DNA from 3 places in the Cellulomonas sp. H30R-01 genome. Region 3 is predicted to be linked to each of the others. Evidence: riboswitches for the same ligand, from Rfam matches in the RefSeq annotation. Region 3 holds a riboswitch; each other region holds the start of a gene.
The links. Region 3 has a riboswitch for thiamine pyrophosphate ahead of GXP71_RS08845 (YkoF family thiamine/hydroxymethylpyrimidine-binding protein). Riboswitches for the same ligand answer to the same signal wherever they lie in the genome.
Positions count from the first base shown of each region.

Region 1 (9,715 bases), 840 kb from region 3:
GAGCACGGTGGTGGGGTCCCGGACGCGGCGCTCACCGACGTGGACCGCACGACCGAGCCGCCGACGATCACGCTGCCGCTCGACCTGCCCGGTCGCCTCGTCGGCGTGCCGTACACGGCGGACGAGGTCCGCGACGTGCTGACGCAGATCGGCGCCGAGGTGTCCGACGCCGGGGACGACGCGCTCGCGGTGCGGGTGCCGTCGTGGCGGCCCGACCTGGTCGTGCCGGTGGACCTCGTCGAGGAGGTCGCGCGTCTGCGCGGCTACGACGCGATCCCGTCGACCCTGCCCGTCGCCCCCGCGGGACGCGGCCTGACCGACGGCCAGCGCACCCGCCGCTCGGTCGCGCGGGCGCTCGCCGAGGCCGGCTTCGTCGAGGTGCTGACGTACCCATTCGTCTCGACCGAGCAGCTCGACGCGCTCGCGCTGCCGGAGGACGACGACCGCCGACGCGCGATCCGCCTGGTGAACCCGCTCGCGGAGTCGCACCCGTACCTGCGGACGAACCTGCTGGTCACGCTGCTCGACGCGGCGCGCCGCAACGTCGGTCGCGGCCAGAGCGACCTCGCGGTCTTCGAGATCGGGCTCGTGACGCGGCCGGCGTCCGACACCCCGGCGGCCCCGCGCCTGCCGGGTGGGGTGCGACCGAGCGACGACGACCTCGCCGCGATCGAGGCCGCCGTCCCCGCGCAGCCGCGTCGCGTCGCGGGCGTGCTCGCGGGCGCGGCGGAGCCTGCCGGGTGGTGGGGGAGCGGCCGTCGCGCCGACCACACCGACGCGATCGCCGCGGCCCGCCGGGTCGCCGAGGTCGTGGGCGTCGACGTCCAGCTGGCCGCGGACGGCGAGCACCTGCCGTGGCACCCGGGCCGCTGCGCGCGCATCACGCTCGCCGACGGCACGCTCGTCGGGCACGCGGGCGAGCTGCACCCGAACGTCGTCGCGGCCCACGGGCTTCCGGCGCGGACCGCGGCGTTCGAGCTCGACCTGGACGTGCTCCTCGCGGCCGCGCCCGCCGAGCCGACGCAGGCGCACCCGGTGTCGTCGTTCCCCCTGGCGAAGGAGGACGTCGCGCTCGTCGTCCCCGCGCACGTGCCCGCGGCCGACGTGCTCGACGCCGTCCGCGTCGGCGCGGCAGCGGGACCCGCGGGGGACGTCGTCGAGGACGTGCGGCTGTTCGACGTGTACGTCGGTGGCCAGGTGCCGGACGGCACGCGGTCGCTCGCGTTCTCGCTGCGGTTGCGCGCGGCCGACCGGACGCTGACGGCGCAGGAGACGGCGGGGGTCCGCGAGGCCGTCGTCGCCGAGGCGCAGCGCCGGTTCGGGGCGACGCTGCGGGCCTGACGCCCGGCGCCCACCAGCAAGGACGGCCCCGCGACCTGCCACGGTCGCGGGGCCGTCGTCGTCTCCGAGCGCTGTTCGAGCGCCCGGCCGAACCCGGACGAAGTCGTCGGACGTGGGACGAGTTCACCAAACGGTTACCGACGAGTAGTTGCCGTGAATCGGACGGAAAGGCGAAGGTGGCTGGTGGCCCGTCACGAGCGGGCATCTCTTGTGCCCCCGATGAAGGAGAGCTCGACGTGCACGCAGGAGTGAAGTCGGCGACCGGGGGCCTCGCAGCCCTCGCGCTGGCGGCGGCCGGGTCACTGGCCGCGGCGACACAGGCGGCAGCGGCGCCGTCACCCACCGCGCCACTGGTCATCAACGAGGTGTACGGCGGTGGCGGCAACTCCGGCGCGCCGTTCAACCGGGACTTCGTCGAGCTGGTGAACACGACCACCGCGCCCGTCAGCGTCGACGGGTGGGCGGTGCAGTACGCCTCGGCGACAGGCACGTCCTGGCAGGTCACAGGGCTGTCCGGCACCGTGGCGGCCGGCGACCGGCTGCTCGTCGGCATGGGCTCGGGCGCGACGGGGGCCGCGTTCGAGGTCGACGTCGACGGCACGACCCTCATGGGGGCGGCCAACGGCAAGGTCGCGCTGACGTCGAGCGCGACGGCACTCACCTGCGGCGCGGCGGCCAACCCGTGCAGCACGCAGGCGGCGGTGGTCGACCTCGTCGGCTACGGCACCGCGACCGACTTCACCGGCACCGGTCCGGCGCCCGCCGCGTCCAACACCACGTCGGTGTCGCGCAGCGCGACCCACACGAACACCGCGAACAACGCGGCCGACTTCACGGCGGGCACGCCGACGCCGGAGAAGTCCGGTGGCGGCGGCACCGACCCGGGCAACCCCGGGGACGGCGAGCACACGATCGCCGAGATCCAGGGCACGGGTGCCGCGTCGCCGCTGCAGGGCGCGACCGTCACGACGACGGGCGTCGTCACGGCGGCGTACCCGACGGGCGGCTTCAACGGCTACGTCATCCAGACGGCCGGCACGGGTGGCGGGCTCGACCCGGCGCGCACGGCGTCCGACGCGGTCTTCGTGTTCTCGTCGGCGACCGTCGGATCGGTCGCGATCGGCGACCACGTCGAGGTCACGGGTGTCGTGAGCGAGTTCAACGGGCTCACCGAGATCACGGTCGCGGCGGGCGGCGCCGAGAAGCTCGCGACGCCGGGTGCGGTCACCCCGCTCAGCGGGGGCTGGCCCACGACGGCCGAGGGTCGCGAGGCGATCGAGTCGATGCTGCTGGCGCCCACGGGCGAGTTCACCGTCGCGAACACCTTCTCGACGAACCAGTACGGCGAGGTCGGCCTCGCAGCCGGCGCGACCCCGCTGCTCCAGCCGACCGAGGTCGGGCGGCCGGGCTCCGCCGAGGCGACGGCCACCGTCGCCGACAACGCGGCGCGCGGCGTGGTGCTCGACGACGGCGCCACCACCAACTTCCTGTCAGCGGCGAACCAGTCGCAGACGCCGCCGTACGTCTCGCTCACCCACCCGGTGCGCGTCGGCGCGGCCGCGACGTTCCAGGCGCCCGTGATCGTCGACTACCGGAACAACGCGTGGAAGCTCAACCCGACCAGCCAGTACGTCGCGGGCGGGACCGCGCCGGTGACGTTCGAGAACGACCGCACCACCGCGCCCGCGGAGGTCGGCGGTGACGTCACGGTCGCGTCGTTCAACGTGCTCAACTACTTCACGACCCTCGGTGCGCAGGGTGCGACGTGCGTGCCGTTCCGCGACCGCACCGGTGACCCCGTCACGGTCGACACGGGCTGCGACCAGCGCGGCGCGTGGGACCCCGCCGACCTCCAGCGTCAGCAGGACAAGATCGTCGCGGCGATCAACGCGCTCGACGCGGACGTCGTGGGCCTGCTCGAGATCGAGAACTCCGCGGTCGTCGACGGTGTCCCGGACGAGGCGCTCGGCACCCTGGTCGACGCGCTCAACGCCGAGGCCGGGGCCGGCACGTGGGCGTTCGTCCCGTCGTCGGCGGACCTGCCGGCGGTCGAGCTGCAGGACACCATCACGAACGCGCTGATCTACCGCACGGCGGCCGTCGAGCGCACGGGCGACGCCCGCGCCCTCGGCACGGCCAGCGCCGACGGCCAGGCGTTCGCGAACGCGCGTGAGCCCATCGCGCAGGCGTTCACGCCCGTCGCGGGCGGCGAGCCCGTGCTCGTGGTCGTCAACCACCTCAAGTCGAAGGGCTCGGCCGGTCCGTGGCCGGGCGACGCCGACACGGGCGACGGGCAGGGGGCGTCGAACGAGTCGCGCGTCCGCCAGGCGACCACGCTGCGCGACTGGGTCCCGACGATCCAGGGCGACACCGAGGCCGTCGCGCTCGTCGGCGACTTCAACGCGTACACGCACGAGGACCCGCTGCAGGTCCTGTACGACGCGGGCTACGTCGACGCGGTCGACCAGCTCGCGCCGGGGCAGTGGTCGTACACGTTCTCCGGGCTGTCCGGCTCTCTCGACCACGTGCTTCTCAACGCCGCGGCGCGCGAGCGCACGACCGGTGCGGACGTCTGGGAGATCAACGCCGAGGAGTCCATCGCGCTGGAGTACAGCCGGTACAACTACCACGGCACGCTCTTCTACGCGGACGACGTGTACCGCTCGTCCGACCACGACCCGGTCGTCGTCGGCCTCGCCGCCGGGGACAACACGGGCCCGGTCGACCTGACCTTCCTCAACATCAACGACTTCCACGGGCGCATCGACGCCAACACCGTGAAGTTCGCGGGGACGGTCGAGAAGGAGCGTGCGGCGGCCCCCGGCCCGGTCGCGTTCCTGTCCGCGGGCGACAACATCGGCGCATCGCTGTTCGCGTCGGCCGTCCAGCAGGACCAGCCCACGATCGACGTGCTGAACGCGCTCGAGCTGCGCGCGTCGGCGATCGGCAACCACGAGCTCGACGGCGGGTTCAGCGACCTCACGGACCGCGTGGTCCCCGAGGCCGACTTCACCTACCTCGGCGCGAACGTCTACGAGAAGGGCACGACGACCCCGGCGCTGCCGGAGTACGCGCTGCTCGACATGGGCGGCGTGACGGTCGGCGTCATCGGTGCCGTCACCGAGGAGACCCCGACGCTCGTCACCCCGGGCGGCATCGCGACGCTCGACTTCGGGGACCCCGTCGCGGCCGTCAACCGCGTCGCGGCGCAGCTCACCGACGGCGACGCGTCCAACGGTGAGGCCGACGTCATCGTCGCCGAGTACCACGAGGGGGCCGGTGCCGGCACGCCCGACGGGGCGACGCTCGAGGAGGAGGTCGCCGCGGGCGGCGCCTTCGCGGCGATCGTCGAGGACACGTCGGCCGCGGTCGACGCGATCTTCACCGGCCACACCCACAAGCAGTACGCGTGGGAGGGCCCCGTCCCCGGCGACGCGGACCGTACCCGGCCGATCGTCCAGACCGGCTCGTACGGCGATTTCATCGGCAAGGTCGTGCTGACGTACGACCCGACGACCGACGAGGTCACGGCGCACACGCAGACGAACGTGGCGCGCACGACGGACGCCGACGCGACGCTCATCAGCACGTTCCCGCGCGTCGCGGCGGTCAACCAGATCGTCACCGACGCGCTCGCGTACGCGGCCGTCGTGGGCAACCAGCCCGTCGGCTCGGTGACCGCGGACATCACGACCGCGTACTCGGGCGGCTCCTACGTCAACGGCGTCTACGTCGGCTCGGGCCCGCTGCCCAGCACCGGCCGTGACGACCGGTCGAAGGAGTCGACGCTCGGCGGCCTGGTGGCGGACTCGCTGCTCGACACGCTGGCGTCACCCGAGCGCGGTGGCGCCGACATCGGAGTCGTCAACCCGGGCGGCATGCGCAACGAGCTGTTCTCCGCGCCCGACGGCGTCATCACCTACGCCGAGGCCAACGCGGTGCTGCCGTTCGTCAACAACCTCTGGACCACGACCCTCACGGGCGACCAGGTGAAGACGATGCTCGAGCAGCAGTGGCAGACCAACCGCGACGGCACCGTCCCGAGCCGTCCGTACCTGCAGCTCGGCCTGTCGTCGAACGTCACCTACACGTACGACCCCGACGCGCCGCTCGGCTCGCACATCACCTCGGTGACCGTGAACGGCGAGCCGCTCGACCCGGCGGGCGAGTACCGCATCGGCACGTTCTCGTTCCTCGCGCAGGGCGGCGACAACTTCCGGGTGTTCGAGGACGGGGCCGACACGGCGGACTCGGGTCTCATCGACCGGGACGCGTGGATCGCCTACCTGCAGGCGCACCCGAACCTGTCGCCGGACTTCGCGCGGCAGGCCGTGGGTCTGGCCGACGTGCCCACGAGCGTCGAGGCGGGCGGCCAGCTCGCGTTCGACGTGACCGGGCTCGACCTGACGAGCCTCGGCTCGCCGCTCAACACGTCGCTCGACGTGCGCGTCGACGGCCAGTCGATCGGCACGGCGACGGTGACGAACGGCGCGGCGACGGTCGCGGTGACCGTCCCGGAGAGCACCCCGGCCGGCGAGCACGTCCTCACGCTGGTCGCGAGCCCCAGCGGCACCACGGTGACGCTGCCGCTCACGGTCGAGGAGGGCCGGGCGTCGTCCACGACGACCCTCACCGCCAAGCCGACGACGCAGGTGGTCGGCAAGTCGAAGGTCAAGCTCACCGCGACCGTCACGTCCGACGCGTCGGTGGCGGGTGCGACGGTCGAGTTTGTCGCCGGCGACACCGTCCTCGGCTCCGAGACGCTGTCGAAGAAGGGCTCGGCGACGTTCACGCTGCCCGCGAGCACGCCCGCCGGGACCTACCAGGTCGTCGCCCGGTTCGCCGGCACGGCCGACGTCGCGCCGTCGCAGTCCGCGCCGGTGACCGTCACGGTCACGCAGGTGAAGACGCACACCGGCCTGGACGCGACCCGCACGACGCAGAAGCAGGGCTCGCTCCTGCCGACGCTGCTCGTCGCGGGCGTCGTCCAGGAGAACCTGCGGATCCCGTCCGGGAAGGTCGAGATCCGTGAGGGCGCGACCGTGGTGAGCCGGCACGACGTCGTCCTCGGCGTCGCGGTCGGCCGTGTGCCGCACGACGCGAGCGTCGGCACGCACACGTACACCGCGACCTTCGTGCCCAGCGACCCGGACGTCGCACCCAGCACGAGCGACCCGGTGACGGTGCGCGTCACGCGCTGACGTGGCCCGCCGGAGGCCCGGCCGTCCGCCCCGCGAGGGGCGGCGGCCGGGCCTTCGTCGCATTCGGGCCTTTCGTCCTCTGTGCCCGGGCCGTCCTCGGGAGCACGCTGGACCCATGGCCGATCCGTCGCGCACCGACCGACGCCCCCTGCCGCTCGCCACGCACGGACCGCAGCCGTGGGAGCCGCCCGAGCTGCGGCACACGCCCGGCGGCGTCTGGGCTCCCGACCCTCTCGCGGTGCCCGCGGTCGCAGGCTGGGTCGACCCCGACGACCGCGTCGTCTGGTTCGAGCACCGCAACCCCGTGTCGGGCAGCGGCACCACCTGGGGCACCGTCCGGTAGCCGGTCCGCACGACCGTGCGCACGACCCGTCCGCACGAGCTGTTCGCACGACCTCCGACGACCCGTCGGTCCACCTGGTGAGCGGTGGGCCGACGGGTCGTCGGCGTCGTGGCTAGCCTGAGCGCACTGACACGGGGTGCCCCGCACCGCCCGACCGGGCGGACCAGGGGCTGAGATCACACCCGCCGAACCTGATCTAGTTCGTACTAGCGAAGGGATGTCGTCGCGATGACGTCTGCCCACCACCCGTCCACCGATCCGCACGGTGACGCGCTCGCGCTCGCCGACGCCGCCGGCGAGGCGCTCGCCGCGGTCCGTGCGGCCACGCCGCTCGTCCAGTGCCTGACGAACGAGGTGACCACGAACCTCGTCGCGAGCACCCTCCTCGCGGTCGGGGCGTCCCCCGCGATGGCGGCCGTGCCCGGTGAGGCGGAGGAGCTCGCGGGCGTCGCGGGCGCCGTCCTCGTCAACCTGGGCACGCTCGACCCGGACCTGCGCGCGTGCGTCGAACCGACGGTCGCGACGGCCGTGGGTGCGCGCACGCCGTGGGTGCTCGACCCGGTCGCCGTGGGCGTCCTGTCGGTGCGCACCCGCCTCGCGGCGCGGCTGGTGGCCGAGCGCCCCGCCGTGGTGCGCGGCAACGCGAGCGAGGTGCGCGCGCTCGCGGGACGGCTCTCCGCGGGCCGCGGTGTCGACGCGCGCGACGGCGTCGACACCGCGCGCGAGGCGGCGACCGGTCTCGCGGCACGGCACGGGACGGTCGTCGCCGTGTCCGGCCCGGTCGACCTCGTCACGGACGGCGAGCACGAGGTGCGGCTCGCCGTCGGGCATCCGCTCCTGACCCGGATCACGGGCGCCGGGTGCGCGCTCGGCGGCCTGACGGCCGCGTTCGCCGCGGTCACCGAGCCGCTCGTCGCCGCGGTCGGGGCGACGACGCTGCTGGGCGTCGCCGCCGAGCGCGCCGCGGTGGCTGCCGCGGGGCCCGCGTCGTTCCAGGTCGCGCTCGTCGACCACCTCGCCTCGGTCGCACCCGACGACCTCGCGGCGCGCGTCGTGTCGGCGGCGACGGTCGAGCGCGCGGCGGTGCCCGCATGAGCCGCGTGCTGCCCGACGGCCCGTACCTCGTGGTCGACGCGGACACCTGCGCGGCCGCCGCGCGTCGACCCGCCGACGTCGCCCGGGCCGCCGTCGACGCGGGTGTCCGCGTCCTGCAGGTGCGCGCCAAGCGAGCGCCGGTCCGCGACCTCGTGGCGCTCACCGTCGACGTCGCGCACGCGGTCGACGGCACGGGAGCCCTGGTGGTCGTCGACGACCGGGTCGACGTCGCGCTCGTCGCGCGCTCGCGCGGCTGCACGGTCGCCGGGGTGCACGTGGGCCAGGGTGATCTCGACGTCGTCGACGCCCGGCGGCTCCTCGGCCAGGACGCGCTCGTCGGCGTGTCCGCGGCGACCGCCGAGCACCTCGCGGAGGTCGACCCCGCGGTCGTCGACTACGTCGGCGCGGGTCCCGTGCGGGGGACGCCGACGAAGCCGGACGCAGGCCCGCCGCTGGGGTTCGACGGCCTGCGGGCGGCGGTCCACCGCAGTCCGCTGCCGGTCGTCGCGATCGGCGGCCTCGGCGTCGCGGACGTCGTGGCCGTGCGCGAGACCGGTGCGCACGGGCTCGCGGTCGTGTCGGCCGTCTGCGCGGCGCCGGACCCCGCGCGCGCCGCGGCCGACCTCGTCGCGGCGTGGACGACGGCGGTCGGGCGGAGCGCGTCGGACGTCGACGCAGCGCCCGCCCGTGCCGCGGACACGCTCACGCGTGCCGGCGCCGCGCGTCCGGCCGGGACGGCCGCCGTCACGGTGCGGGCGGGGGCTGCGCGATGACCGGGCACGGCCCGGCGGCGGGGTCGCGCCCGCGGGTCCTGTCGGTCGCGGGGACCGACCCGACCGGAGGAGCCGGGATCCAGGCGGACCTCAAGGCGTTCGCCGCGCACGGCGCCTACGGCATGGCGGTCGTCACGGCGCTCGTCGCGCAGAACACGCACGGCGTGCGGGAGGTCCTGGTGCCGGACGTCGCGTTCCTGCGCGCGCAGCTCGACGCGGTGTCCGACGACGTGACGGTCGACGCGGTGAAGATCGGCATGCTCGCGACGGCGGCCGTGGCCGACGAGGTCGAGGACTGGCTGGCGCGCCACCGGACGCCGTTCGTCGTGCTCGACCCGGTGATGGTCGCGACGAGCGGCGACCGGCTGCTCGACGACGACGCCGTCGCCGCCGTCCGTCGGCTGCTCGCGCACGCCGACGTGGTGACGCCCAACCTGCCCGAGCTCGCGGTCCTCGCGGACGAGCCGGTCGCGCCCACCTGGCCGGACGCGCTGCGGCAGGCGGCTCGGGTGTCGCGCACCGCGGCCGTCACCGTGCTGGTGAAGGGCGGCCATCTGCCCGGCACCGCGAGCCCCGACGCGCTCGTGGACGGCACGCGTGTCGTCGAGCTGCCGGGTGAGCGTGTCGCGACCACCAGCACGCACGGCACAGGGTGCTCGCTCTCGGCCGCGCTCGCCGCCCTGCGCCCCCGGCGGCCCGACTGGGCGTCGGCGGCCCGGGACGCCAAGCGCTGGCTGGGCGGTGCGATCGCCGCGGGCGAGGCGCTGCGGGTCGGCTCGGGCCACGGGCCCGTCGACCACTTCCACCACGCGCCGCAGCTCGGCCTGCCGCCCTTCACCGACGAGGTCGCGGGCGCGCTCGCGGCGGCCTGCGCGGCGTCCCTCGAGCAACCGCTCGTGCGGGGTCTCGCGGACGGCTCGCTGCCGTTCGAGGCGTTCGCCGAGCAGCTCCACCAGGACGCG
Region 1 is NZ_CP048210.1:1,143,516-1,153,230, forward strand. Features, by position in the region: gene pheT (phenylalanine--tRNA ligase subunit beta) at 1-1,341, shown strand, start outside; gene GXP71_RS05060 (ExeM/NucH family extracellular endonuclease) at 1,578-6,542, shown strand; gene GXP71_RS05065 (hypothetical protein) at 6,658-6,885, shown strand; TPP riboswitch at 7,008-7,120, shown strand; gene thiM (hydroxyethylthiazole kinase) at 7,114-7,980, shown strand; gene thiE (thiamine phosphate synthase) at 7,977-8,753, shown strand; gene thiD (bifunctional hydroxymethylpyrimidine kinase/phosphomethylpyrimidine kinase) at 8,750-9,715, shown strand, end outside.
Region 1: linked by a shared signal. The riboswitch ahead of thiM (hydroxyethylthiazole kinase) and the one ahead of GXP71_RS08845 (YkoF family thiamine/hydroxymethylpyrimidine-binding protein) in region 3 are both predicted to bind thiamine pyrophosphate.

Region 2 (9,715 bases), 2.1 Mb from region 3:
CGCCGACCGTGCCGTGCGGCGGGTGGCTCGCGACGGGCACCTCGGTGATGACCAGGAACGACTCCGTGATGCCGTGCAGCTGGATCCCGAACTGGTGCTCCGCCTTGTAGACGAGCGTCCCGCCCAGCAGCGTGCCGTCGGGGCGTCGTGCCTGCACGTGGCCGCCCACCGGGATGCCGCGCACGCCGTGCAGCCCCGCACGGTCGAGCAGGCGGTCGCTCCGGTCGCCCGCGTCGAGCCCGAACACCGACAGGGTGCGGCGCTCCTGGCCCGGGTGGGTGCGCAGCAGGAACTGCAGCTGGTGCGCGAACTGGATCCAGCCCTCGTCGATCGGGTCGTACACGCCGTCGTACGTCGCGAGCCCGTCGTGGCTGCGGCGCGTGATCGTCAGGTGCGTGTGCCCGGGGTCGTGCGACGCGGCGGTCACGGCGATGACGTCGTGGCTCGGCGTCGTGAGCGTGTGCGAGAGGTTGTCGCCCTCGTAGGACTGCCCGACGACCGGCTGGGCGATGAAGTAGTCGCGGATCTCGGCGTCGAGCCCGTCGTAGTCCCAGCCGAACCACTGCCGGACGAGCTCCGGCTGGCGCAGGTGCGCCCAGGCGGTGTGCAGGTCGGCGTGCAGGTCGAGCGACACGATCTCGCGGCGGTCGAGCGTCATTCGGACATCACCTCGGCGTCGTCGGCGGGTCCGTCACCGCCCGGTGCCGGACCCTTCCGACGGTAGTGCGACCGGCGCGCCGCCGCCTCACCACGCCGTCCCTGAGACGGGCGACGTCGCCCGGGGAGCCGTCATCCCGGGGCGTCGAGCGGCAGGACGGCCAGGGCGTCCGGGTCGACGGCGAGCGGGACGACGCTGCCCGGGTCGAGCTGCACCCCGACGGGCGCGAGCGCGGTGACCGGCCCGATCCCGTCCACGTCGACGCGCACCTCCGACCGGCCGCGCCGCGAGGTCACCGCGAGCACCACGCCCTTGACCCCGTCCTCCCCGATCGCCCCGACGACGCCCGGCGACGGGACGCGCTCCACGACGAAGGCGCCCTCCGCGAGCGCGACGACGTCCCGGTCACGGGGAGCCGGCGTGGCACCGCCACCGTCGGCGGCGCGCGGGACGGCGCCGACCTCGCCCCGGTGCGCGAGCGCACGGACCAGCGGCGCGGCCACCGCGGCCGTGACCGGCACGAACGCCTCGTACCCGAGGAACTCGGCGACGCGACGGTCGGCGGGCCGCTGCCACAGGTCGGCGGGCGTGCCGACCTGCAGGACCCGGCCGCGATCCATGACGGCGACACGGTCGGCGACGGCGAACGCCTCGTCCTGGTCGTGCGTGACGAGGACGGCGGTGGTGCGCGTCGCGACGAGCGCGGCGCGCAGGTCGACGGCGAGGCGCTCGCGCAGCGACCGGTCGAGCGCCGACAGCGGCTCGTCGAGCAGCAGGAGCCGGGGGCGGGGAGCGAGCGCGCGGGCGAGCGCGACACGCTGGCGCTCACCGCCGGACAGGGTCGCGACGGGTCGCGGTCCGTACCCGGCGAGGCCGACGAGGTCGAGCAGCTCGTCGACCAGCGCGGCGCGTCCCCCGGCCGCCCACGTCCGTCCGTCATCGCTGCCGGGGCCGGCCCCACGCCCTTCCGGGCGCCGCCCCGCGAGCCCGTACGCCACGTTCCCCGCGACGTCGCGGTGCGCGAAGAGCTGGCCGTCCTGGAACATCAGGCCGAAGCCGCGTCGGTGCACGGGCAGGCCGTCGACCGGCTTCCCGTCGAACGCGACGGACCCGCCCGCGAGCGGCTCGAGCCCGGCGACGGCGCGCAGCAGCGACGACTTGCCGCAGCCCGACGGTCCGAGCAGCGCGACGACCTCGCCGGCGCCGACGTCGAGGGAGACGCCGTCGACGGCGGTCGTCCAGCCGCGCCGCCCGGCGGGGTACCGCACGACGACGTCCTGCACGCGCAGTCCGCTCACCAGTCACCTCCGGGGTTGCCGGCCCGCAGCCGTTCGCAGGCGGCGACGATGCCCGCGGTGAGCACCGCGAGCACGACGGACGCGGCGAGCGCCGTGCCGTAGGAGTCCGCACCCGGCCGGCCGATGAGCCGGAAGATCACGACGGGCAGCGTGGGCCGGTCGGGGCGGGCGAGGAACGAGGTCGCGCCGAACTCGCCGAGCGACGCGGCGAACGCGAAGCCGACGGCCAGGCCGAGGGCGCGCGCGGCGACGGGCAGGTCGACGCTCGCGAGGACGCGGCCGGGTGCGGCGCCGAGCGTCGCGGCGGCCTCCCGCAGACGCGGGTCGATCGCGCGCAGCACGGGCAGGACGGTCCGCACGACGAGCGGCACGGCGACGACGGCCTGCGCGATCGGCACGAGCACGGGCGAGGTCCGCAGGTCGACGTCGAGCCCGAACGGCTGGTGCATCGACAGCAGGAAGCCGAAGCCGACGGTCACGGCCGAGACGCCGAGCGGCAGCATGAACACCGCGTCGAGCCCGGCGACGGCCCGGCGGCCGACCGCGCGACGCGGGCGCCGCGACACGACCAGCGCGACGAGACCGCCCACGACCAGCGCGATCGTGGTCGCGTCGAGCGCGACGCGCAGCGACGTCACCGCGGCGTGCAGCGGGCTCACCCCGAGCGTGTCGGCGGGCGCGGCCAGCGCGACGTAGTGGTCGACGCCCCACCCGTCGGCGGTGCGCAACGAGCGCAGGACGAGGTTGACGAGCGGGAGCGCGAGCAGCACGACGACGACGCCCGTCAGCGCGGCGGCGGCGAGGTCGAGCGCGTGCCCGTCGCCGCGCGGGACCCCGGGGGGCCGCCGGAGCGTCAGGGCGCGGACGGTCGCGGTCGGGGCGCCGAGGTCGAGCGCACGCTCCCGCCGGGCCCGCGTGCGCCCGGCGACGAGCAGCGCCCCGGCGACGACCACGAGCTGCACGACCGACAGCACGGCGGCGGCGCGCAGGTCGAGGAACTGCGTCGTCTGGATCCAGATCTCGGTCTCGATGGTCCCGAACCGCAGGCCGCCCAGGACGAGCACGGTGCCGAACGCCGTCGCGGAGAACAGGAAGACGAGCGACGCAGCCGACGCGACCGCGGGCGTGAGGGCGGGCAGCGTGACGGTCCGGAACGCGCGCCACGGCGACGCGCCGAGCGCACGCGCGGCCTGCTCGGCGCGCGGGTCGAGCCGTTCCCACAGCCCGCCGACGGCCCGCACGACGACGGCGTAGTTGAAGAACACGAGCGCGGCGACGACGGCCGCGAAGGTCCCGTCGAGCCGCAGGAACCCGAGCGGCCCGCCGTCGACCAGCAGCGACCGGAACGCCACGCCGACGACGACCGTCGGCAGCACGAACGGCACCGTGACCAGCGCGCGCACGGCTGCCCGCCCGCGGAACGTCCGCCGGTACAGCACGAACGCGCCGGGCACCCCGAGCAGCACCGACACGATGGTCGCGACCGACGCCTGGGCGAGCGTCAGCCCGACGATCCGCCAGGTGCGCGGGCGGGAGAACACGTCCGCGAAGCCTGAGAGGTCGAGCGCGCCGTCGACGACGAACCCGCGCGCGACCATCACGACGACGGGCCACGCGAAGAACAGCCCGAGGAACAGCAGCGGGACCACGACGGCCGCGGTCCAGAACGCGACCGTCCCCGCCGACGCGCGCGCCCGCCCGCCCGGCGCCGCGGGGGCGTCGGGTCGGGCGAGCGTCGTCGTCATCGGGGTCAGCCCGCGACGATCTCCGACCACGCCGCGAGCCACTCCTCGCGGTGCGCGTCGACGTCGGCGGGTGCGACCTCGAAGGGCGCGTCGGCGAGCGGGGCCCAGCGGGCCCACTCCTCGGGCAGGTCGACGGCCGTGCTCACCGGGTACATGTACATCGACCCCGGGATGTCGGCCTGGACCTCGTCGGAGAGCAGGAAGTCGAGCAGCTGCCGCGCGCCCTCGGGGTTCTCCGCGTTCGTGAGGACGCCCGCGTACTCGACCTGCCGGAAGCACGTGTCGAGCAGCGCGCCCGTCGTCGGCTCGTCGGCGCCGTCCGGCACCGTGAACGGCGGGGACGACGCGTACGACAGCACGACCGGGCGCGGCCCGTCGCCGCCGCCGCCGCTGAAGTCCGTGTAGTAGGCGTCCGACCAGCCCTCGGACACCTGGAGGCCGTTCGCGACGAGCGCCGTCCAGTAGTCCTGCCAGCCGTCCGCACCCTTCGCGCCGACGGTCGCGAGCAGGAAGGCGAGCCCCGGCGACGACGTGACGGCGCTCGGGACGACGAGGAGATCCTTGTACTCGGGCTTCGTCAGGTCGTCGAGCGACGCGGGCTCCGCGACGCCGTGCTCGGTGAACCACGCGTGGTCGACGTTGAGGCACACGTCGCCGAAGTCGACCGCGGTCAGCGCCTCGGACCCGTCGACCGCGTACTGCGCGGCGTCCTCCGCCGCGGGCGCGGACGACGTGTACGGCTCGACGACTCCCTCGTCGATCGCGCGCGACGCGAACGTGTTGTCCACGCCGAACACCAGGTCGCCGAGCGGCGCGTCCTTCGTGAGGACGAGCTGGTTGACCAGGGCGCCCGCGTCGCCGGGCTGCACGACCTCGACCGTCAGGCCGCTCTCCTCCTCGAAGGACTCCAGCAGGCCGTCGGACAGGCCGAACGAGTCGTGCGTGACCAGGGTGACGGTGCCGCCGGACCCCCCGGACGCGGACGGCGCGGGGTCGCCGCCGCCGATCGCGGAGCAGCCCGCGAGCGCGAGCGCGAGGACGGTCCCGGCGGTCAGCGCCAGGACGGGGACGGACGTGCGGCGGGGCGTGCTCGCCATCGGTGGTGCTCCTCCCTCGTCAGCAGGAGGGGGTCCCCGCACCCGTCGCACGGCGGCACCCTCGCAGGGGCGCGCCGACGACGACTGCGGAGACTGAGAAGCCCGACTCCCTACGCCGGTGTGAACCGGATCAGGTTCGAGGGTCTGCGGTGGTCCGCACTCTCAGCGTCCTGGCCGTCGGCGGGGCTGCCGGCGACGTGACGCTCCCCTGTCGTTCGCCTGCGATCCTACGCCCGTCCGACCAGCGGTCCGACCCGTCCCCGGCTAGCGTGGACGCCGGTCCCGTCCCCGACGCCCGGAGGTCTCCCCGCATGGACAAGCAGTCGACCGTCGCGAAGCTCGTCGGGATCGGCGGCGCGCTGGTCGCCGCGTGGCTCGCGCAGCAGGTGGTGGCCCAGGGGTGGAAGGCGACGCGCGGTCACAAGCCGCCGAAGCCCGAGGACGAGGGCGACTACCGGCTCGGCGAGGTCATCGCCGCCGCGGCGATCACGGGCGCGCTCGTCGGCGTCGCCCGCGCGCTCGCGACCCGCGGCACCGCCGCGTTCACCGCCCGCACGGAGACGGGCCGCGAGCTGGTCGACTGAGCCGAGTCCGGCGCCGACGTGTTGGAGGCGGTGGCCGTCTGATCGGTGCGTGTCCCTCGCCGTCCACGTCGTCGACGACGCGGTCGTCGTCCTAGATGACCGGCCACGCCTCCGTCGCGCGGTCGGGGGCGAGGGTCGGCACCTGGTCGGTGTTGAAGACCTCGCGCAGGACGCGTCGCGCCGCGAACCAGCCGGACAGCCCGTGCACGCCCGGACCGGGCGGGGTCGACGCCGAGCACAGGTACACCCCGTCCCGCCCGGAGGCGTAGGGGTCCCGGCGCGCGCTGGGGCGGGCGAACATCTGCGTGATGGTCGCGGCGCCCGCGGAGATGTCGCCGCCGACGTAGTTCTGGTTGTGGTGGTGCATCTGCGCGGCCGGGATGCAGCGCGACGCGACGACGACGTCGCGGAACCCGGGCGCGTACCGCTCGACGTGCGCGGTCACGGCCTCGGTGACGTCGACGTCGGACCCGGCGGGCACGTGCGCGTACGTCCACAGCGGCCGCAGGCCGCCGACGCGGCGGGACTCGTCGACGACGGTCGGGTCGCTCAGCAGCGTCATCGGCCGGCGCGCGTGCCGGCCCGCCTGCACAGCCCCCTCGGACTCGACCATCTCGGCGCGCGTCCCGCCGAGGTGCACGGTGCCGGCCCGGCCGACCTCGGGCACGGTCCACGGCACGGGCTCGGACAGCACGAAGTCGACCTTCGCGGCGCCGTTGCCGTACCGGAACCGTTCGAGCGGCCGGCGGGCGCGCGGCGGCAGGCGGTCGCCCATGACGTCGAGGAGCGTGCGAGGTGAGGTGTCGAACAGGTAGGCGTGCGCGGGCGGCAGGTCGTCGCACGAGCGGACGGGGTGGTCGGTGACGATCTCCCCGCCGTGCTCGACGAGGTCGTCGACGAGCGCCGCCACGATCGCGCCCGAGCCGCCGCGCGGGATCGCCCAGCCGGCACCGGCGTGGCCGAGCGCCGCGAGCAGCAGGGCCGTCCCGGACCCCGCGAGCGACGGCAGAGCCGTGATGGTGTGGGCGGCGACGCCGGTGAGCAGCGCGGGAGCGACGTCGTCGATGAAGGGGCGGTCCCACAGGCGGGTGCCCTGCTCCAGCACGCGCAGGCCGAAGTGCACCGCGGCGGGGGCGCCGTGCGGCAGGAGGCCGCGCGGGATGCTGCGCTTGTCGCCGAGCGCGACGCGCACGACGTGCCCGGGGTGCGCGGCGAGGGGCCCGACGAGAGACCGCCACGCGGGCCCGTCGACGCCGAGGCGCTCCACCGTGCGGTCGAGGTCGTGGTACGCGATGCCGGCTCGCCCGCCGGGCAGGGGCTGCGCGAACGAGATCTCGGGCGTCAGCAGCTCGACGCCGCGCGCGCGCAGGTCGAACGAGCGGAAGAAGGGCGACGCCCACGCCATGGGGTGCACGGCCGAGCACAGGTCGTGCACCATCCCGTCGGCCAGCCCGAGGTCGAGCGTGCGCGCACCGCCGCCCACGGTGGGCCGGCCCTCGAGGACCAGGACGCCGAGGCCCGCGCGGGCGAGCGTGACGGCAGCGGCGAGCCCGTTCGGGCCGGACCCGACGACGACGACGTCCCGGTGGTGCGTCATGCCTCGATTCAACTCCTCGGCGCGTCCTCGCGGCGGGCGAACCTGGGCGCGTGCCTCAGAGCGGCCCGATGTCGTCGCTGTCGGCCCGGCGCTCGCGGTCCGCCTCGGCGGCGTCGCTGCTCGACCGCGCTCGCTCGAGGTCGGCCGTGAGCTCGTCGACCACGAGCAGGTCCCCGCGCACCTTGCCGGTGCGGTAGCCGGCGCGGCCGACCATGTGCGCGGCGACGGGCGCGGTGAGCATCTGGAACAGCGCGACGAGGACGAGCGCCCACACGGCACCGCCGGACCGCAGCCGCAGCGCGAGGCCGATGAGGCACAGCACCAGGCCGAGCACCTGCGGCTTCGTCGCGGCGTGCATGCGCGCCAGCAGGTCGGGGAAGCGCAGCGCGCCGACGCCCGCCGCGAACGCGAGCAGCGCGCCGCCGAGCAGGAAGATCACCGAGGCGACGTCGGCGACGGTGTCCCACCAGCTGTTCATCGGACCTCCCCCTCCGCCTGGCCGCCGTGCAGCTCCTCCTTGTCCTCGGGCTGCTCGCCCAGCGCCTCCTGCTCGGCCGCGGCACGGGCGGCCTCCTCGGCGGCGATCTCCTCACGCGTGCGGACCCGACCCTCGCCCTCGGGCTCGACGGCGGCGAACCGCGCGATCGTCACCGAGCCGACGAACCCCACGAGGGACAGCACGACCAGGATCGGCACGACGTCGGCCCGACGGTTGGCGGCGGCGTAGAGCGCGACCCCGACGATCATCGTCGCGACGACCACGTCGAGCGCGACGGTCCGGTCGAGCATCGACGGGCCCTTCTCGGCCCGGACGATCGCGAACGCGGCGCCCAGCACGAGCAGCACGCTGCAGACGACGACGACGACGGTCATGGCGGTCATGCGGTCACCCCCGCGGCGCGCAGCTCCTCGTCGGACGCGAACGCACGCAGCACGCGCTCCTCCTGCTCGAGCACGGTGCGGCGCGCGGCCTCGATCCCGCCGCTCGCGTGCACGTCGAGCACATGCAGGTAGAGCATCCCGGTGAGGCGGTGCGCCTCGACGACGAGCGACCCCGGCACGAGCGAGCAGAGCTCGGCCGTGAGGGTGAGGTACAGGTCGGAGTGGCTGCGCAGCTGCACGCCGATGACGGCGCCGCGCGGCGTGTACCGGGGCCGCAGCGCGATCGCGCTGACCTCGGCGGACGCGCGGACCACGTCGAGCACGAACCGGCCCACGAGCACGGCGAGCCCGCGCGGCCGCACGCGGCCCTGGAACTGGATCGGCGCCATGCGCAGGCCCGTCGTGACGAGCAGCGCGAGGGCGGCACCGGCGATGACGTTGCCGACGGACAGGTCGCCCCAGAGCAGCACCCACACGACGGTCAGCCAGACGACCGTCGCCCACTGGGTGCGCCACCGGGACCGGCGCGGGTGCAGGCTCATCCGCCCACCTCCGCGACGTCGGTGCGCACGGCCGCGTCGGCGGCGGGGTCGGTCGTCCCGGGCACGTCGGCGGCGCTGCCGGTCGTGTCGGCGGCATCCGTGCCCACCTCGCCGCCCTCGCCGCCGTGCGCGGCCTCCTCGGTCACCTCGACGGAGACGCCTTTGCCGCGCTCCCCGTCGGGCAGCACGGCCTCGACGTACGGCGTGCGCGTGGTGAGCGCGTCGGCGGCCCGCTGGGTGTACGCGTAGAGCGGGCCGGCGGCGACCGTCAGGCCGAGCCCGAAGAGGATGAGCGCGGCGGCGGGGCCGACCATGCCGAAGGGCAGCCGGACGGGCGGCCGCTCCTCCTCGGGCACCTGCCAGAACGCCTTGTTCCACGCCTTGACCAGGGCGTACAGCGTGAGCAGGGACGTCACGACGGACCCGACGACGAGCACGTACGCGAGCGGTGTGCCGACCTGCACGCCCGCCTCGAGCAGCCCGAGCTTGCCGAGGAACCCGGACAGCGGCGGGATGCCCGACAGGTTCATCGCGGGCACGAAGAACAGGATCGCCAGCAGGGGCGCGAGCTTGGCGAGACCGCCCAGCTTGGTCAGCGACGTCGAGCCGCCCGCACGTTCGACGAGCCCCACGACGAGGAACAGCGCGGTCTGGACGGTGATGTGGTGCACCACGTAGTAGATCGCGGCGGTCCACCCGGCGTCGGTGGACAGGGCGATGCCGAACACCATGTACCCGATGTGGCTGACCAGCGTGAACGACAGCAGACGTTTGATGTCGTCCTGCGCGACGGCGCCGAGGATGCCCACGACCATCGTCGCGAGCGCGGCCCACATGAGGGCGTCGTCGAGCCGACCCTCGGGGAACAGCAGCGTCTGGGTGCGGATGATCGCGTAGACGCCCACCTTGGTGAGCAGGCCGGCGAACACGGCGGTGACGGGTGCGGGCGCGGTCGGGTAGGAGTCCGGCAGCCAGGCGGACAGCGGGAAGACCGCCGCTTTGATGGCGAACGCCAGGATCAGCAGCACCTGCAGGACGAGCCGCACCCCGGGGTCGATCTCCGGGAGCCGGATCGCGAGCTGGGCCAGGTTCACGGTGCCCGTCGCGGCGTAGATCGAGGCGAGCGCGACGAGGAAGAGGATCGACGAGAGCAGCGCGACGACGACGTAGATCGTGCCCGCGCGGATCCGCTCGCGCGTGCCGCCGAGGGTCAGCAGCACGAACGACGCGGCGAGCAGGATCTCGAAGCCGACGTAGATGTTGAACAGGTCGCCCGAGAGGAACGCGTTCGCGACGCCCGCCGTCAGCACCA
Region 2 is NZ_CP048210.1:4,052,939-4,062,653, reverse strand. Features, by position in the region: gene GXP71_RS18035 (hypothetical protein) at 1-658, opposite strand, end outside; gene GXP71_RS18030 (ABC transporter ATP-binding protein) at 790-1,956, opposite strand; gene GXP71_RS18025 (iron ABC transporter permease) at 1,953-3,701, opposite strand; gene GXP71_RS18020 (thiamine ABC transporter substrate binding subunit) at 3,707-4,798, opposite strand; TPP riboswitch at 4,889-5,018, opposite strand; gene GXP71_RS18015 (DUF4235 domain-containing protein) at 5,110-5,382, shown strand; gene GXP71_RS18010 (NAD(P)/FAD-dependent oxidoreductase) at 5,474-6,979, opposite strand; gene mnhG (monovalent cation/H(+) antiporter subunit G) at 7,035-7,457, opposite strand; gene GXP71_RS18000 (monovalent cation/H+ antiporter complex subunit F) at 7,454-7,861, opposite strand; gene GXP71_RS17995 (Na+/H+ antiporter subunit E) at 7,858-8,403, opposite strand; gene GXP71_RS17990 (Na+/H+ antiporter subunit D) at 8,400-9,715, opposite strand, start outside.
Region 2: linked by a shared signal. The riboswitch ahead of GXP71_RS18020 (thiamine ABC transporter substrate binding subunit) and the one ahead of GXP71_RS08845 (YkoF family thiamine/hydroxymethylpyrimidine-binding protein) in region 3 are both predicted to bind thiamine pyrophosphate.

Region 3 (9,715 bases):
CTCGTCGCGCACGGTGCGCGCGAGCAGCTGGTGCTCGGGCCGCTGGAAGACCGACCCGACGGTCCCGCCGTGCACGCCGCCCGCCGCCGGCAGCAGCCCGGCGAGAGCGAGCAGCAGCGTGCTCTTGCCCGACCCGTTGGGGCCGACGACCGCGGTGACCCGCCCCGCCCGCACGTCGAGGTCGACGCCGTGCAGGACGTCGCGCCCGTCACGACGCACGCGCACGCCGCGCGCCCGCAGCACGACGTGCGCCGCCGGTGCCCCCGGGGGCGCGACTCCGCCCGTCCGTCGCGGGTCGCGGCCGGTGAGGTCGTCGAGCGACCCGACCCCCGCCGCGCGCAGCTCGGCACGCAGGGGCAGCGCGAGCCCGAGGTCGGCGAGGCGGGACGCCTGCGCGACGAGGACCCCGGCGGTCGGACCGTCCGCCGCGACGCGCCCGGCCGCGTCGAGGACGACGGTCCGCCCCGGCAGGACGCCCAGCTCGTCGAGGCGGTGCTCGACGAGCACGCTCGCGCGGTGCGACGTCCGGGTCGCCGCGACCGCGGCCGCGACACCGCGGGCGGCCGCCGGGTCGAGCAGCGCGGTCGGCTCGTCGAGGAGCAGCACGTCCGGCCCGGTGGCGAGCGTCGCGGCGAGCCCCACGCGCTGCCCCTCGCCGCCCGACAGCTCCGCGGTGCGCCGGTCGACGAGGTGCGCGGCACCGACCGCACGGAGCGCGGCCTCGACCCGTGGCGGGATCTCCGCGGCCGGCACCGCGCGGTTCTCCAGCCCGAACGCGACCTCGTCGCGGACGGTCGGCAGCACGAGCTGGTCGGCCGGGTCCTGCGTGAGGTAGCCGGTCGAGGGCGGCACGTGGTCCGCGGGCAGCTGCACGCCCGCGACCCGGACCGCGCCCGCCACGTCGGCGTCGACCACACGGGGCACGACACCGGCGAGCACGCGCAGCAGCGTGCTCTTGCCCCCGCCCGAGCCGCCGAGCAGCAGCACGTGCTCGCCCGCGCGGACCTCGAGGTCGACGCCGTCGAGCACCGCGCGCGGCGCGTCGGGGTAGCGGACGGTGAGCCCGCGTGCCCGGATCACCGGGCGCCGGTCCGTTCGTCCACCGGGACCTCCGCGTCGTCCGGTCCTGCCGGGTCGTCCGGTCCGGCCGGCTCGACGGGCGCGTCCGGTCCGGTCCGCTCGACGGGCCCGTCCGGTCCGGCCGGTGCCACCGGCGTCGCCGTCGCCGTCCGGCCACGCCGCGCGCGGCCGAGCGCCGTGTTGTCGAGCACCCCGGTCCGCGCGAGCGCGTCGCCGATCACGCGCGCGAGCAGCCCGCACAGCACGAGCCCGCTCACGACCTGCAGCCCGAGCCGCCACGCGAACCAGTCCTGCCCGAGCCACCCGAACCGCACGACCCCGAGCGCGGTGCTCGCGAGCCCCGCGAGGACCCCGGACAGCGCGAAGACGCCCCACCCGTAGCGGCGGTACCGGGTGAGCGCGAACGCCGCCTCGGCACCCGCGCCCTGCACGAGACCGACGACGAGCAGCGTCGGTCCGACGGGCGACGCGAGGAACGCCACCTCGACGAACGCGGCGACCAGCTCGACGACGATCCCGACCCCGGGCTTGCGCACGACGTAGACCGCGAGCGGGGCCGCGACCATCCACCCGCCGATGAGCACGTGCTGGGCGAGGTCGCCGAAGGGCCCCATCGCGAGCTGGAGCGCGCCCCACGCCTGCACCAGCGCCCAGTAGAGGAACCCGAAGACGACGGCGAGGACGGCCAGCAGGACGAGCTCGGCGAGCGTGACGCGCGCGCGTGCGGCGCTCATCGGTCCACCCCGGCCACGTCGGCGTCCGTCACGGCGGTCGCCGCGCGGGCGGTCGCGCCGGCCGACGAGGCGGCGGTCGCCACGTCGCTCGTCGCGCCGGCCGCCGCCCCGCCCGCGGCACCGTCCGCCCACGACGGCGAGTGCAGCGTGATCGTGACGTGCGCGACGACGTGCCGCACGTGCCGGGCGGCGGCGAGCCACGCGTCCGCGACGGCGCCGAGGACGTCGGCGAGGTCGCCGTCGAGCCGCGTGACGAAGTGCGACGCGGACACCGTGGCACGGGCGCGCGCGACGGCGATCGCCTGCTCGATCGCCCGCATGTGGTCGCCGGGGTGCCCGGGCCTGCCGTCGTCGAGCGGGTAGAGCGCCCAGTGCGCGGCGGCCCGCAGACCCGTGGGCGGCAGGTCGGGCGGTGCGACGGCCGACAGCACGACGTCGTCGGGCAGCGCGCACGCGACCTCGCCCGGGCAGCCCCGCGACAGCTGGACGTGCGCGGCGACGTGCGTGCCGTCGCGGCCCGCCGCGGTGAGCACGTCGTGGACGTAGCGGACGACGTCGTGCTCGGTGCCGCGCACGAGTGTCGACACGTCGTCGGTGGTCACGGTGACGCGGTCGCGGTCGGCGTGCGCGAGCGCGTCGAGGATCACGCGCACGGCGTCGCCGGACGCGGGGTGCAGGGAGAAGCGGGCGCCGACGCCGAGCTCGGCGGCGGTCGCGACCGCGCGTCGGTCGGGGGCGGTGACGGGGGTGCTCATGGTGGTCCTCCGGTGCGGTGGCGGACCCCCGGCGAGCAGCACGGGGCCGCGCGACGGCGCACGACCGACGACCGTCCGGGTGGCGCGACGAGGCGTCGCGTCGAGCCCGACGGACGCCGGTCGCCGACGCGGCCGTCGGCGACGAGTGCCCTGCTCCCTACGCTGGTGCGAACCAGGTCAGGTTCCACGGGTCTGCGGGTGGGACGTGGTGTCCGGCCGCACTCTCAGCGCTCCTGCGCTCCCCGGGGGCTTCTGTCGCCGCCGACCGTAGCGCTCGTGCGCGGCCGCCCGGAAGCCCGGTCCGCCCGCTGGTCGTCGCGCGGTCGGCCGGTGCGCGGACGGCCGCGCCGGTCCGCCCGGCGACCGCCGTCCGCGGACTCTCCCGAGGGGCGGACGCTCGAGCCGCCCCCGTACAGTGGGGCGCCGACCGTCGAGGGAGGACCGTGCCGATCCGTCAGCCGCGCCAGCCGATCCGCCGGCAGACCCGCCGGCCCGTCCACCACCGGACCGCCGCGCTCGTCGCCGCCGCCGCGTGCCTCGGGCTCGGCGCCTGCACGGCCGACGACGGCCGGCCGGACCCCACGACGAGCGCGAGCGCGACCCCGTCGCCGTCGGCGTCCCCGCTCGCCGCGGAGGCGGTCCAGCCGACGCTCCCCGCGACCGTGCTGCCCGCGGCGTCGGCGGAGACGGCCGCGCTCGAGGTGGTCCGGACGCTCGTCGCGCGCGCACCCGTCGTCGTCCTCGCGGACGCCGCCGACCCGGCCGCGCAGGACGCCGCGATCCGGGAGGGCGCGCGGCTCGGGGCGCCCGTGCTGCTCGGTGGTCCGGGCGTGCCGCCCGACGTCCTCGCGGCCGAGCTCGAGCGTCTCGGCACGCGCTGGGCCGTGGCGGTCGGGGCGACCGCACCGGTCCCTGACGGCGTGACGGTCGTCCGGGCGGACGGCGCGTCACCCGCGCCCGCGACCTCGCCCTCCGCCGACGCGACGCCGACCGCCGCGAGCCCGTCGGCGTCGCGCGGCACGCGCGCGAGCGCGTCGCCGAGCGGGACGGGCACGGGGGCGTTGCCGCGGACCGCGCCGCCGGCACCCGTCGAGTCGACGGTCCTGCTCACGGGCGTGACCGGCGCACTGCCGGTCGCGGTCGCGAACGCCGCGGTCATGGGCGTCGAGGCCCTCGACGTCCCCGGGGGCGACCCGCGCGCGCTCGCGGGCACGGTCCAGGCGTTGGCGCAGCGCCGGCCGGCGCACGTCGTCGCGCTCGGGGACGGGTTCGGGGCACCCGACCGCCTCGCGGCACGCGTCGCGACGGCCTCGACCGGCGTGGAGCTGCCGGGCGGCGGCCAGCTGGTCTTCCCGGCGGTGCCGGGGCAGCCCGGCAAGCGGTACGTCGCGCTGTACGGGACGCCCGGGACGGCGGCGCTCGGGGTGCTCGGCGAGCAGGACGTGCCCGCGACGGTCGCGCGTGCGCAGGGTCAGGCCGACGCGTACCGCCCGCTGACGGGGGACGCGGTGGTGCCGGCGGTCGAGGTCATCGCGACGATCGCGTCGGCCGGGCCGGGACCGGACGGCAACTACTCGCAGGAGCGGTCCGTCGAGGAGCTGCGCCCGCTGGTCGAGGCCGCGGGAGCCGCCGGCCAGCTCGTGATCCTCGACCTGCAGCCGGGGCGGACCGACTTCGTCACGCAGGCGCAGCTCTACACCGAGCTCCTCGCGCTGCCGTACGTCGGGCTCGCGCTCGACCCGGAGTGGCGGCTCGCGCCCGACCAGGTGCACCTGCGCCAGATCGGGTCGGTCGGGGTCGCGGAGGTCAACGCGGTCAGCGCGTGGCTCGCGGGCCTGACGCGCGAGCGCGTGCTCCCGCAGAAGATGTTCGTCCTGCACCAGTTCAGCCTGCGGATGATCAGCGGCCGGGAGGGCCTGGACACCTCGCACGACGAGCTCGCGACGGTCATCCACGTCGACGGCCAGGGCTCGCAGCCCGCCAAGGCGGGCACGTGGGCGACCCTGCGCAACGGTGCCCCCGCGGTGCACTGGGGGTGGAAGAACTTCGTCGACGAGGACAAGCCGATGCTCGACCCCGCACAGACCTACGCCGTGCAGCCCGTGCCGGACCTCGTCACGTACCAGTGACGTCGGGTGCCGGGTCGGCGACCGGCGCGGTCGCGGCCAGGTGCCCGTCGAGGCCGCGCTCGCCGAGCCGCATGACGCGCGCGTGCGACGCCGTGAAGACACGGCCCAGCAGGGGAGCGGTCGCGTTCATCCACGCCCGCGTCGTGCGCACGTCCCACACGACGCCGATCCGCGTGCGGTCGGGTGCGAGCGCCTCGAGCACGACGTCGCCGTGCCCCTCGAGGTCGCCCGACGCGCGCACGAGCACGCGACGCTGCGGCTGCGCGGACTCGACGACCAGACCGACCCGCAGCGCGTAGCCGAGCGGCGTCCGGAACAGCAGCGTCGCGGAGCTCCCGACGAGCCCGTCGACGGGCCGCACGTCGCGCGTGCGCAGGTGGGGCCACCACACGGGCCAGGTGAGGGCGGGGTCGGCGAGCACGTCCCAGCACCGCGCGAGCGGGGCGCCCACGCGCCAGTCGGACGTCAGGACGTAGCCGCGACGACGCACCCGGCCGAGTCTAGGCTCGGGTGCGATGAGCACCGCACCCGACGAGACGCCGGACGGCACGGGTGCGCGCAGCTCGTGGTGGCGCGGCCTGCGCCGCCCCTCCCCGCGCACGTGGCGGCGGCTCGCGGTCGTCGTCGCGGGTGCGTTCGTCGCGCTCGTGGTGGGGGTCACCACCGCGTCGGTCGAGCTGAGCCTCGGCCCGCACGAGGCGCGCTACGACGTGACGACCGACGACACGGTGACGATCGACCTCGGACCCGTGGGCACGCTGCAGATCGACTCGCCGCTGCCTCTCACTCTTGGCGTGCGCGTCACGGTGCAGGAGATCCCGGCCGCGGTCACCGAGCTCGACCAGGCGACGACGCTCCAGGCGCTCAACGGCGACCTGCGCAGCTACCTCGCGTTCTTCTCGGCCCCGCAGGCGGCCCTCGAGGACGTCGCACGCGCGCTCGTCGCGGACGCGCTGGGTCGGGCGGCCCTGACGTTCGCGCTGCTCACGGCCGTGTGGTGGCTCGGGCGCTGGATGCTCGGACCTGCGCGTCGGGGTGAGCTGGTCGCCGCGCTGCGCCCGCACCGGCGCGCGATCGCGGGCGGTGCGGTCGCCGTCGTGGTGGCGGGGACGGTCCTCACGGCGAGCGTCGGCGAGCGCGACCAGCCCGACGCGTCGCGGCCGGCGTCGGCGGTGTTCGACGACACCCCGCTCGAGGGCGCGCGTGTGACGGGCCGCCTGGGCGGCGTCATCGACACGTACGGCGGCTACGTCGTCGACGCCTACCGCGAGAACCAGGCGTTCTACGCGCGGGCCGGCACGGCCCTGGACGCGGCGTGGGACGCGACGCAGCCGGTGATCGACGCCCAGGAGGCGCGCGACCCGCTCACCGTGAGCCCGACGACCTCCGCGGCCGCGGGCGACGACGAGGCCGAGCCGGTCGTGCTCGTCGTCGTCTCCGACCTGCACTGCAACGTCGGCATGGCGCCGCTCATCGCGACCGTCGTGGAGCGGTCCGGCGCGGACGTCCTGCTCGACGCGGGCGACACCACGATGAACGGGACCGGGGTCGAGCAGTACTGCGTGACGACGTTCGCGCGCGCCGTCCCGGACGGCGTCGAGCTCGTCACGTCGCCGGGCAACCACGACTCCGCGGAGACGTCGGCGGTGTACGCGCGCAGCGGCGCGCGCGTGCTCGACGGGTCGGTCGTCGAGGTCGACGGCGTGCGCATCCTCGGCGACCACGACCCCGCGCAGACGCGGGTCGGCTCGGGCACGTCGGCGACCGACGAGTCGCCGCAGGACATGGCGGAACGGCTCGCGCAGACCGCGTGCGACGACGAGGACGGCGTGGACCTGCTGCTCATCCACACGCCGCGCGTCGGCACGCCGGCGTTGACCGACGGGTGCGTCCCGGCGCAGGTCTCGGGGCACCTGCACAAGCGTGTCGGCCCGGCCGTGGTGGGGGAGGGCGTGCAGTACGTGAGCTCGAGCACCGCGGGCGCGACGCTCGGTCAGCCGACCGTCGGACCGCTCAACGGGACGGCCGAGATGACGGTGCTGCGCTGGGACCCGGACCGGCGCCGGATCGTCGACTACCGGCTCGTGCAGGTCCGCCCCGACGCGTCGGCGTCCGTCAGCCCGTGGCTGCAGTGGCCCGTGCCGGCGCCGACGCCCTCGCCCCGCGGAGGGACGAATCACCCTTCACCGATGTGACCGACGTCACTTAGGGTGGGGGCACGCGAGTGGGGCCATGGTCGTGGCACACCGCCTCCCCTCGCACCAGCCGAACGTGCGCTGAGGGGGGAAGGCGTGGGAGGACAGGTGGACCGTGCGCCGGCGCGGACCCGGGGCCGTCGGGCGGCAGCCGTGGTCGCGGTCGTGCTCGCGGTCGTCACGTCGGTGCTGGTCGGCGCGGTGCCCGCGGGTGCCGCGTCCGGTCAGGACCGGCTGCTCGCGGGCGAGGCCCTCGAACCGGGCCAGGGGCTCGTGTCGGCCGACGGGACGCAGACGCTCGTCGTGCAGCCCGACGGCGACCTGGGCCTCTACGACGCCGAGGGCGTGCCCCGCTGGACGGCCGGGACCGCGACCCCGGGTGCGCACCTCACCGTGACACCCGAGGGCGACGTGGTGCTGGTCGCGCCCGACGGCTCGACGGTGTGGAGCACGGGCACGGCGGGGTCCGCCGGGGCCGCGTTCGTCGTGCGGGACGACGGCGACGTCGTCGTCGAGGCGCCCGACGGCTCGGTCACGTGGGAGTCCGGCACGGCCGTGCTGCCGTCGATCCTGCCGCCCGGTGGCGAGCTCCACCCGGGTGACGCGCTGACGTCGCCCGACGGCCGGCACACGCTCCAGGTGCTCGACGACGGCGACGTCGTGCTGCTCGGACCGGACGCGTCGACCCGGTGGTCCGCCGGCACGCACGAGCCGGGGTCGTCGCTCGTCCTGCGCGAGGACGGCAACCTCGTCGTCACCGACACCGACGGTCGGCGCGCGTGGCGGACCCGGACCGCCGGGCACCCGGGCGCGACCCTCGTCGTCCAGGACGACGGCGACGTCGTGCTGTGGGACCCGGACGGCACGCCGCTGTGGTCGTCGCAGACCGCGATCGGGCCGTCGCAGCTCGCCGCGGGCGCACCCCTGGCCACCGGGCAGGAGCTCGGGTCGTCGGACGGGCGCCTGCGGCTGCGGCTCGACGAGGCGACGCTCGCGCTCAGCTACGACGGCCGCCCGGTGTGGTCCGCGCCCGCCGCGACCGGCCCGGGGGCGCGGCTCGTCGTCCAGGACGACGGGAACCTCGTGCTGTCCGCCGCGGACGGCACCCCGCTGTGGTCGACGGGCACGAGCGGCGGCCCGGGGTCGTCGGTGCGGCTCGAGGACGGCGCGGTGCTGCTGCTCGCGGCGACGGGTCAGGAGCTGTGGCGCGTCGACGTGCCGGCCGAGCTGCTCGTCCGGCGCGCCGAGCTCGCGACCGACTGCACCGCCGTCGACGCACCCGTCCCGCAGTCGGACACGGTGGTGACGTCCACCGGTGTCCGCGTGCACCCGTGCCTCGCCGCCGCGGTCGACGAGCTCATGCTCGCCGCGCGTGCCGAGGGGATCGACCTGCACGCGTGGGGCTGGCGCAGCGGTGAGCAGCAGATCGCGCTGCGTGCGCAGAACTGCACCCCGTCCGGCGCGTGCTACCCGCCGACCGCGCCGCCCGGGACGTCGCGGCACGAGCGCGGGCTCGCGCTCGACTTCACGGTGGGCGGGGGCGTCGTCCAGCACGGCACCGCGGCGTACCGGTGGCTCGTCGACCACGCGCCCGCGTACGGGCTGGAGAACCTGCCGAGCGAGGCGTGGCACTGGAGCGTCGACGGGTGGTGACGGCACGGGCGCGCCCGGCGCGCGCCCTACGCTGGTCGCCGTGAGCAGCCAGCCGACGCCCCCGTTGACCGCGGTGACGCAGGACTACCTCAAGGTGGTGTGGTCGGCGCAGGAGTGGTCGGCGCAGCCCGTCACGACCAAGATGCTCGCGGCGCGCCTCGGCGTCGGCGCCTCGACCGTCTCGGAGACCGTCCGCCGGCTCGCCGACGCGGGCTACCTGACGCACCAGCCGTACGGCGCCGTCGAGCTCACCGCCGAAGGCCGCCGGCACGCGCTCGCGATGGTGCGCCGCCACCGCCTGGTCGAGACGTTCCTGGTCGAGGTGCTCGGCTACGGCTGGGACGAGGTGCACGACGAGGCCGAGGTGCTCGAGCACGCGGTGTCGGACCTGTTCGTCGAGCGGATCGACGCGCAGCTGGGCCACCCCCGGCGCGACCCGCACGGCGACCCGATCCCGGGCCCCGACGGCTCGCTCGAGACGCTCGAGGCGCGCGTGCTGTGGGAGGCGGAGCCCGGCCGGTGGGCCGTCGCGCGCATCTCCGACGCGGACCCCGAGCTGCTGCGCTACGTCGAGTCGGTCGGGCTCGTGCTCGACGCGCCGGTCGAGGTCGTCGAGCGGCGCACGGTCGCCGGGGTCGTGTCGGTGCGCGCGGGCGAGGGGCCCGACGCGGGCGGTGTCGACCTGGGCGAGGTCGCGGCGCGCGCGATCTGGCTGGTGCCGCAGGGCTGACGAGCGCGTCCACCCCGCTCGCGGTGGTCGCGGTCGCGCCAGGTCGCGCGAGGCGCGGTCACGCGCGACGCACCCGACGCACCCGACGCACCCGACGCACCGACGCACCCGACGCACCCGACGTGCGCGCCGCACCCGACGTGCGCGGCAGCCGCGCGGAGCGCGCAGTGACGTAGGCTCGTGCCACATCCCGGAGCTGACGACGGCGTGACTCCGCCCCTGTGTCGAATCGATTCGTTCGGAGGACCGTCGTGGTTCTGACGCCCGCGCGCACCCGTCTGGCGCTGCTCGCGCTCGCGCTCGGGGGCTTCGGCATCGGCACGACCGAGTTCGCGACCATGGGTCTGCTGCCCGAGATCGCCGCCGACCTGGACGTCTCGATCCCCACCGCGGGCCACGCGATCACCGCGTACGCGCTCGGCGTCGTGGTCGGCGCGCC
Region 3 is NZ_CP048210.1:1,980,693-1,990,407, reverse strand. Features, by position in the region: gene GXP71_RS08855 (ABC transporter ATP-binding protein) at 1-1,080, opposite strand, end outside; gene GXP71_RS20545 (ECF transporter S component) at 1,077-1,814, opposite strand; gene GXP71_RS08845 (YkoF family thiamine/hydroxymethylpyrimidine-binding protein) at 1,811-2,569, opposite strand; TPP riboswitch at 2,705-2,824, opposite strand; gene GXP71_RS08840 (hypothetical protein) at 3,013-4,698, shown strand; gene GXP71_RS08835 (hypothetical protein) at 4,685-5,221, opposite strand; gene GXP71_RS08830 (metallophosphoesterase) at 5,214-6,893, shown strand; gene GXP71_RS08825 (D-alanyl-D-alanine carboxypeptidase family protein) at 7,002-8,546, shown strand; gene GXP71_RS08820 (metal-dependent transcriptional regulator) at 8,587-9,276, shown strand; gene GXP71_RS08815 (MFS transporter) at 9,528-9,715, shown strand, end outside.